DNA from 2 places in the Cytobacillus sp. FSL R7-0696 genome. Region 2 is predicted to be linked to the other one. Evidence: predicted binding sites of a transcription regulator. Region 2 holds the regulator's gene; the other holds the start of a gene.
The links. Region 2 encodes CtsR, which represses protease genes until heat stress. Its sites were predicted from a motif close to ATGGTCAATAAAGGTCAAACA; they were not measured.
Positions count from the first base shown of each region.

Region 1 (4,934 bases), 810 kb from region 2:
GCATTAAAATGATTGAACATAAAATACAATGGTTACATTGGTTTGCCAACCAATGATTCTTCAAAGAGTGCATCCCTCACGCTCGCTGTTCTTTTCTTTACTCATCCTTTCTGCATGATAAAAATCGCATAATAAGAGTAGTTTCATCGGAATTTCATTTAAAGAAGAGTCAATGCATGACTCTTCTTTTTTGTTCACATTTTGTGTTTTTTTTGGTTAGTTTTTTAAAAAATGTGGGCTAAAGCCTTAATTTCACAAAGAAAGATTTCTCCCCAGATGCGCTTTTTAAATGGATAAATGGATAAAACGATTTTTTTAACACAAAATAGATTTATTATTAGAATTTACAACTCAAAAACGGAGGAATACATTCATGTATTTTTACAAAGAAGATTTAATTAATATGATTGTTCCTGATAAACCAGATCCACATGCAGCCAAGGTGCTTCAAGAAGCTCTAGGTGGACAATTTGGAGAAATACGGACAATGATGCAATATTCATTTCAAAGTGCCAACTTCAGAGGAAAAGCAAAAAAATATCGAGACCTATTAAGAGGGGTATTTATAGAAGAGCTTAGTCATATAGAATTAGTACAATCGACAATAAATCAACTTTTAAATGGTGCTGGTGGTTCTAGCCCAGGTAACCAAGCATTTGATAATGCTCCGTTAGATGATGTTATTCAAGATGGGGCAAATCCCCATCATTTCATTATAGGTGCTAAAGCATCCTTACCAGTTGATGCAGGAGGTAACCCATGGAATGGTTCCTGGGTTTATGACCACGGTAATTTAGTAGCAAATTTAATCAATAATGTTTCATTAGAATCAACTGGTGTACTTCAAAAATCAAGAATTTATGAGATGAGCAGTAATAAAACTCTAAGAGAAACAGTAGCTTTTCTTATGGTTAGAGATAATGCGCATCAAAATGCTTTTGCAAAAGCATTAGAAACATTAGGAGTCGATTGGGGAAAAATCTTCCCTGTTCCTAACTACGACTTGAATAAATATCCTGAATGTAAGAAATATGTTGATATGGGCTTTCACAACGCCCAATTTAATTTCCGTTTAGATGATACACTTATTGGGGAAGTATTCACTGGAACAACACCTAGTAGGAATGGTGGAGACCTTTCAGTTACTGAACCACCTAAAGGGTTTCCTGTGCCAACAATGCCCGATATGCCAAACGAACATGCACCAGGTTTATATGATTTAGATAATTAGGGCCTTTATAGGCTCTTTTTATTTGTTTTCGATAATATCGTTCAAACCTTCTATTAACTAAACCTGTATAAATTAGTTAACATCCACATAATCTAAAGGAAAATAGAGGTGAAGTGAATGCTTGCTAATTTTTTTAGAATATTTAATGCAATTGTATTATGGTTAATCGTTATTATTTTTCTACCTAAAAATTCGTTTAAAAGATTTTTACCAGTGACATTATTTTGCTCTTTTCTTTTACTCATTGTCGAAATGTTAAGTCCAATATTTAATTGGTGGACAGTAAAAGGTGGTTATAAATTTATGTTATTTGATGCATTAGCATTTATTTTAGGACCATTCTTCACGATAAATTTATGGGTGTTTCACTTTACTTATGGCAAATTCCCCTTATATGCGACTACCAATTTAATTATGGATGTTATTTTTGCCTATCTCTTAACTCCTCTTTTCGAAAAGATTGGACACTTTAAACTCAAAAAATTCACAAGAACTGGAATACTTATCCTTTATTATTTCCTTTCTCTTTTGAATTATGGCTTTCAAAAATACATTGAAAAACCGGTAGAACCTATCGAAAATTAAGGATCTAGTAGAAGGCTATTGCACACTTTTTCATGTAGCTTAAATATTTAGTTGTTACATGCATTGTATTTTATTTAGATAAACATACCATAGGGCTCTTTTACCTTTTGACCATCTTTTTTCTGGTAGATCGCTTATGTACAACTTTTGAGAATTGCTCTTGAGATTGGTGAATTTTAGAAAACATATTGTAATAACTCTTAAACTCCCCTTTCCTTCAATTATCTTTTCAATTTTTTTCACCTCAAATATTAAAACTAACCTTCTTTTAAGCATTAGCGATAATCTATATGTAGGAATATTAAGAATAATTAAAGGATAATCGATTGATGAATTTCCGATTTGGATAAATAAAATAGGAGATTTTTAACTTCGTCGGACAAAAGTCGGACAAAAATTAAACATCTCCCATAATCCCTTATATTATAAGCATGTAGCGCCCTCGGAGGGAATCGAACCCCCATTTTAAGAACCGGAATCTTACGTGCTATCCGTTGCACCACGAGGGCATTTTTCATATGTAGGAACACGTTTTTCTTGGTGTTACGAATATTAATTATATGGGAAAAACCCTTTATATGCAAGCATTCGTTGTTTAAAAGCAAAAATTTGTGGGTATCATGGATACGAGGAAATCAACTTAGAAAAAAATGTCGAATAATTCTCTTGAAATAATCAAGCGATTCGTTTGACCTTAATTGACCAACCATGTATGATGAAACTACATACATTTACCAATGGCGAGGTATAAAATACCTTTCCAAAACTTTTTTGACCTTTAAAGGAGGAATTGGAAATGAACTTAATCCCTACAGTAATCGAACAAACAAACCGAGGGGAACGCGCTTATGACATTTACTCTCGCCTATTAAAAGATCGCATTATTATGTTAGGCAGTGCGATTGACGATAATGTGGCTAACTCAATTGTGGCACAGCTATTATTCTTAGAAGCAGATAATCCTGAAAAGGACATCACGCTTTATATTAATAGTCCAGGTGGAAGTATCACTGCTGGTATGGCTATCTATGATACGATGCAATACATCAAACCAAATGTTTCAACAATCTGTACTGGTATGGCTGCATCCATGGGTGCATTCTTACTAGCAGCTGGTGAAAAAGGGAAACGTTTTGCGCTTCCAAACAGTGAAGTCATGATTCACCAACCACTAGGTGGCGCTCAAGGGCAAGCAACTGAAATCGAGATTGCTGCTAAACGCATCCTATTCTTACGTGAAAAATTGAACCAAATTCTAGCTGAACGTACTGGTCAACCTTTAGATGTTATTTCTAAAGACACAGATCGTGATAACTTCATGACAGCAGAAAGAGCACTAGAATATGGTCTTATCGACAAAATCATTACAAACAATACACCAGAAGAGAAAAAATAAGCATCACAAATAACAAAAGCCATCAGCATTTCATTTGCTGATGGCTTTTGTTCTGCGATGAATGAATAGTTGTTAGATTGACTATTTAGAGTTAATACATAGTTGAATAAGATTACGTTTCATTGTCGATTTACAAATAGTTGGGAGGTGAACGAAAAATGGTGAGATAAAAAGAAGTAGAAATAGCGTAATTTGTAGAGTGGCAATCGTAACCGATATAAGAGGAAAAATTAATTTGTTCGGTCTTCTTTTGTGGTTTTCTATCTAGTTAGCTGTACAATTCTTCTTTGCTACGGCTTCTTTTAAAATTTTCCACCTGGATAGCTGTGCAATTCCTCTTTACTACGGCTTCTTTTCAATTTTCTACCTAGATAGCTGTGCAGAAACGCACCCCCATTGCTAGAAGGAAGCAATCTAGCAATGGGGGTGCTGCGCAGGTTATTTGTGTATTATACAGATTATGAAACAATGTCCTCTTGTAGGAGTGCAGTCAGTTTATTTAAGGCTTCGGTTTCATCGCTGCCTTCAGCGAGGAGGGTTACGGTGGAACCAGCACTTAGAGATAGGCTCATTAATCCCATGATACTTTTGGCATTTACTTTTTTTCCGCCTTTTTCGATAAAGAGATCTGCTGTGAAGCGATTGGCTTCCTGCACTAACTTTGCAGCAGGGCGCGCCTGTAAGCCTGATTTAATTTTGACTTCCACTTGTCTTTCTACCATGTCCTAACCTCCAAAAAACTTTAAGATTCCTTCCATTGCCCTGTTTTAATTTTTTCTGCAATTTCATCAATTTTTCTTAGGCGATGATTGATACCCGATTTGCTTATCGTGCCACCAGAGACCATTTCTCCAAGTTCTTTTAAAGTCACATCTTGATACGTAACACGCAATTCAGCAATTTCGCGTAATTTCTCTGGTAACACCTTTAGCCCAACGGTACTCTCAATATATCTTATGTTTTCGACTTGTCTTAAGGCAGCACCAATTGTTTTATTTAAATTGGCTGTTTCACAATTGACCAAGCGATTAACCGAATTTCGCATATCTCTAACAATGCGGATATCTTCAAATCGTAAAAGCGCGCTATGAGCCCCAATAATATTAAGGAATTCTGTAATTTTTTCCGCCTCTTTTAAATAGGTAATAAAACCTTTCTTTCTTTCCAATGTTTTACTATTCAATCCAAAAGTATTCATTAATTTCGACAAGGCGTCATTATGCTCCTTATACATTGAAGCAATTTCTAAATGATAGGAAGAGGTTTCAGGGTTATTGACTGATCCCCCTGCTAAAAAAGCCCCTCTTAAATAAGCACGTTTGCAGCATTTCTTTTTAATTAAATCCATTGAGATATCATGGATAAATTGAAAGCCAGCACTAATAATATGCAAATCATCAAGAATCTTTTGTGCTTGCTCCATTAGCCTAACAATATATACGTTATTTTTCTTAAGTCTCATTTTCTTTCGAACAAGCAGCTCAACTTGCACATCATAATTCCTTTTGATCAGCGTATAGATTCTTCTGGCAATCGCTGCATTCTCCGTTTGAATATCTACAATTAACATTTTATTTGAAAAAGAGAGAGATCCGTTCATACGAATCAAAGCGGATAGTTCTGCCTTTCCGCAACAATCCTTTGTCTCCAAGTTCGTTAATTCTTTTTTCGTTTCCGAAGCAAAAGACATACCTTCTCCCCCCTAACCAGACAAATACTAGT
Region 1 covers NZ_JBBOWA010000001.1:2,433,991-2,438,924, reverse strand. Annotated here, with positions in the region: gene MKX29_RS12510 (manganese catalase family protein) at 374-1,231, shown strand; gene MKX29_RS12505 (hypothetical protein) at 1,349-1,816, shown strand; tRNA gene MKX29_RS12500 (tRNA-Arg) at 2,254-2,325, opposite strand; gene clpP (ATP-dependent Clp endopeptidase proteolytic subunit ClpP) at 2,613-3,212, shown strand; gene MKX29_RS12490 (HPr family phosphocarrier protein) at 3,671-3,934, opposite strand; gene whiA (DNA-binding protein WhiA) at 3,955-4,902, opposite strand; gene MKX29_RS12480 (gluconeogenesis factor YvcK family protein) at 4,930-4,934, opposite strand, start outside.
Region 1: clpP (ATP-dependent Clp endopeptidase proteolytic subunit ClpP) is a predicted target of CtsR. The motif match lies at 2,502-2,522, and genes of this name have one in related genera.

Region 2 (4,934 bases):
GATAGTGAACCAGTACCGTGAGGGAAAGGTGAAAAGCACCCCGGAAGGGGAGTGAAAGAGATCCTGAAACCGTGTGCCTACAAGTAGTTAGAGCCCGTTAATGGGTGATAGCGTGCCTTTTGTAGAATGAACCGGCGAGTTACGATTACATGCGAGGTTAAGTTGGACAGACGGAGCCGTAGCGAAAGCGAGTCTGAATAGGGCGAATGAGTATGTGGTCGTAGACCCGAAACCAGGTGATCTACCCATGTCCAGGGTGAAGTCCAGGTAACACTGGATGGAGGCCCGAACCCACGTACGTTGAAAAGTGCGGGGATGAGGTGTGGGTAGCGGAGAAATTCCAATCGAACTTGGAGATAGCTGGTTCTCTCCGAAATAGCTTTAGGGCTAGCCTCATGCGTAAGAATCTTGGAGGTAGAGCACTGTTTGGACTAGGGGCCCTCATCGGGTTACCGAATTCAGACAAACTCCGAATGCCAAAGATTTATCCATGGGAGTCAGACTGCGAGTGATAAGATCCGTAGTCAAGAGGGAAACAGCCCAGACCACCAGCTAAGGTCCCAAAGTATACGTTAAGTGGAAAAGGATGTGGAGTTGCTTAGACAACCAGGATGTTGGCTTAGAAGCAGCCACCATTTAAAGAGTGCGTAATAGCTCACTGGTCGAGTGACTCCGCGCCGAAAATGTACCGGGGCTAAACGTATCACCGAAGCTGTGGATTGAACATCGTTGATGTTCAGTGGTAGGAGAGCGTTCTAAGGGCGTTGAAGCTAGACCGTAAGGACTGGTGGAGCGCTTAGAAGTGAGAATGCCGGTATGAGTAGCGAAAGATGGGTGAGAATCCCATCCACCGAATGCCTAAGGTTTCCTGAGGAAGGCTCGTCCGCTCAGGGTTAGTCGGGACCTAAGCCGAGGCTGAAAAGCGTAGGCGATGGACAACAGGTTGATATTCCTGTACCACCGTATTCTGTTTGAGTGATGGGGGGACGCAGGAGGATAGGGTAAGCGCACGATTGGATGTGCGTCTAAGCAGTTAGAGGGACCATGAGGCAAATCCCATGGTCATATACCTTGAGCTGTGATAGCGAGGGAAATTTAGTACCGAAGTTCTTGATTCCACACTGCCAAGAAAAGCCTCTAGCGAGGAATAAGGTGCCCGTACCGCAAACCGACACAGGTAGGCGAGGAGAGAATCCTAAGGTGAGCGAGAGAACTCTCGTTAAGGAACTCGGCAAAATGACCCCGTAACTTCGGGAGAAGGGGTGCTCATTAGGGTGTTAAAGCCTTGATGAGCCGCAGTGAATAGGCCCAGGCGACTGTTTAGCAAAAACACAGGTCTCTGCGAAGCCGCAAGGCGAAGTATAGGGGCTGACGCCTGCCCGGTGCTGGAAGGTTAAGAGGAGAGGTTAGCTCACGCGAAGCTTTGAATCGAAGCCCCAGTAAACGGCGGCCGTAACTATAACGGTCCTAAGGTAGCGAAATTCCTTGTCGGGTAAGTTCCGACCCGCACGAAAGGCGTAACGATCTGGGCACTGTCTCAACGAGAGACTCGGTGAAATTATAGTACCTGTGAAGATGCAGGTTACCCGCGACAGGACGGAAAGACCCCGTGGAGCTTTACTGTAGCCTGATATTGAATTTTGGTACAGCTTGTACAGGATAGGTAGGAGCCTTAGAAGCCGGAGCGCTAGCTTCGGTGGAGGCGTCGGTGGGATACTACCCTGGCTGTATTGAAATTCTAACCCACATCCCTTATCGGGATGGGAGACAGTGTCAGGTGGGCAGTTTGACTGGGGCGGTCGCCTCCTAAAGAGTAACGGAGGCGCCCAAAGGTTCCCTCAGAATGGTTGGAAATCATTCGTAGAGTGTAAAGGCACAAGGGAGCTTGACTGCGAGACCTACAAGTCGAGCAGGGACGAAAGTCGGGCTTAGTGATCCGGTGGTTCCGCATGGAAGGGCCATCGCTCAACGGATAAAAGCTACCCCGGGGATAACAGGCTTATCTCCCCCAAGAGTCCACATCGACGGGGAGGTTTGGCACCTCGATGTCGGCTCATCGCATCCTGGGGCTGTAGTCGGTCCCAAGGGTTGGGCTGTTCGCCCATTAAAGCGGTACGCGAGCTGGGTTCAGAACGTCGTGAGACAGTTCGGTCCCTATCCGTCGTGGGCGCAGGAAATTTGAGAGGAGCTGTCCTTAGTACGAGAGGACCGGGATGGACGCACCGCTGGTGTACCAGTTGTCTTGCCAAAGGCATCGCTGGGTAGCTATGTGCGGAAGGGATAAGTGCTGAAAGCATCTAAGCATGAAGCCCCCCTCGAGATGAGATTTCCCATAGCGCAAGCTAGTAAGATCCCTGAAAGATGATCAGGTTGATAGGTTAGAGGTGGAAGTGTGGCGACACATGTAGCTGACTAATACTAATCGATCGAGGACTTAACCAAACAGGCGATTACTCAATAAATATCTTCTTCAGCATTATCTAGTTTTGAGGGAACGATTCCCTTACAATTTCATAGTCCGGTGGCGATAGCGAGAAGGTCACACCCGTTCCCATACCGAACACGGAAGTTAAGCTTCTCAGCGCCGATGGTAGTTAGGGGCTGTCCCCTTGTGAGAGTAGGACGTTGCCGGGCAAGATAAAAGAGCACATCATTTATGTGCTCTTTTTTGTCATGCTATAATGAATTCGTTTATTTAAATGGACAAATAACATCTATACAATCTAAACATAATATAAATTTAATGAACGAACCTATATTTCATACGTTTGAGATTTAGAAAAAAAGGGGAAAATTAATAATACTACTTCGTTGCAACATTTCACACAAATCATGTATAATTTATGTCAAATATAGTCAAAGTCAGATAGGGGGAGGCCGGGTGAAAAATATATCAGATATTATTGAAAAATATCTTAAAGAAGTCTTGGAACTTAGCGAAAGGGAAATTGTTGAAATTAAGCGAAGCGAGATCGCTGATAAATTTCAATGTGTCCCATCTCAAATAAATTACGTCATAAATACTCGGTTTACAGTTGAAAAAGGCTATGCTGTCGAAAGCAAACGTGGCGGTGGTGGTTATATAAGAATCACCAAAGTGCAAGCATATGATTATGTTGATTTAATTAATCAATTGATTAGGATTGTACGTGATCGTATTTCACAAAATAGTGCTGAAAATATTATAAACAGATTAGTTGAAGAAGAGATTATTACTACTCGAGAAGCGAAGATTATGTTAAGTGTCATTGATCGTTCAGTTCTTTACTTAGAGTTACCCTATAGGGATGAGTTAAGAGCAAGGATGCTTGTTGCGATGCTAAATACATTGAAATATAAGTAGGTTGTAAAGTATGGAGGGGTGAAACAGATGATATGCCAAGAATGTAATCAGAGACCTGCGACTCTACATTTTACAAAAATTATGAATGGCGAAAAGGCTGAGTTCCATTTATGTGAAAAATGTGCCCAAGAACATGGGGATATGTTTATGTTAAATAATGGATCTGGGTTTTCTATTAATAATCTATTGAGCGGATTATTTAATATAGATACAAGTTATGCAAATAACCAAGCTCAGTTAAATAAACAAACGCAGGTAGTACAGTGTGAGCAATGCTCGATGACCTTTCCTCAATTTGTTAAAGTCGGGAAATTCGGATGTGCCCACTGTTATGATTCTTTCCGAGCACAGTTAAAGCCAATTATTAAAAGGCTTCATAGTGGTAATTGGAATCATAACGGAAAAATCCCTACAAGAATGGGTGGAGATATCCATTTAAAAAAGCAAATTGAGGATTTAAAAATAAACTTGAAAGAACTTATAACTAAAGAGGAGTTTGAGAAAGCAGCAGAGACAAGAGATGCAATACGTCAATTGGAAAAAGAAATGAAAAACCATCTAGAGGGAGGGGAATGAACTTGTCTTTAGAAAGGTTTATCAATCAGGCTGTCAGCTCTTGGATGAGTGCAGAAGGTCCTGATTCTGATATCGTACTTAGTTCTAGAATTCGTTTAGCTCGCAATATTAAACAGGTTAATTTTCCAACCATCTTTTCTCATGATGAAGCTAAACGTGTGATAGATATCATTAAAGCAAGAATGGAAAAATCGACTTTTGATACTTATGGTGACTTTTCGTTATTGCAAATGGATGATTTACAACCATTGCAAAAAAGGGTGCTGATGGAAAAACATTTGATTAGTCCTCATTTAGCAGAAAACGCTAGTCATGGTGCCTGCCTACTTACTGAAAATGAAGAGGTTAGCATTATGTTGAATGAAGAAGATCATATACGTATACAGTGTTTATTTCCAGGCTTCCAATTATCAGAAGCATTAGAAGTTGCAAACCAAATTGATGATTGGTTAGAAACTGAGATTGATTATGCATATGATGAACAGGTAGGGTATTTAACTAGTTGCCCAACAAATGTGGGCACAGGTCTCAGAGCATCTGTCATGATGCATTTACCAGGATTAGTATTAACTCATCAAATGAATAGAATCATTCCAGCAATTAACCAACTTGGATTAGTTGTTAGAGGAATTTATGGAGAAGGTAGCGAAGCATTAGGTAATATCTTTCAAGTTTCTAACCAAATCACATTAGGGAAATCAGAAGAAGATATTGCTGAGGATTTAAAAAGTGTTGTGGAGCAATTAATTTCGCAGGAAAGGTCAGCAAGAGAAGCATTAGCGAAAACCTCTAACATACAATTAGAAGATAGAGTCTTCAGATCCTATGGTATTTTATCTAATAGCCGAATCATTGAATCAAAAGAAGCGGCTAGATGTTTATCGGATGTTCGCCTTGGAATAGACATGGACTATATACAAGGCATATCAAAAAATATATTAAATGAATTAATGGTTTTAACACAACCAGGATTTTTACAGCAATATGCTGGAGGCCCATTACGACCGTTTGAACG
Region 2 covers NZ_JBBOWA010000001.1:1,626,731-1,631,664, reverse strand. Annotated here, with positions in the region: rRNA gene MKX29_RS08600 (23S ribosomal RNA) at 1-2,442, shown strand, start outside; rRNA gene rrf (5S ribosomal RNA) at 2,518-2,634, shown strand; gene MKX29_RS08590 (CtsR family transcriptional regulator) at 2,882-3,343, shown strand; gene MKX29_RS08585 (hypothetical protein) at 3,371-3,919, shown strand; gene MKX29_RS08580 (protein arginine kinase) at 3,922-4,934, shown strand, end outside.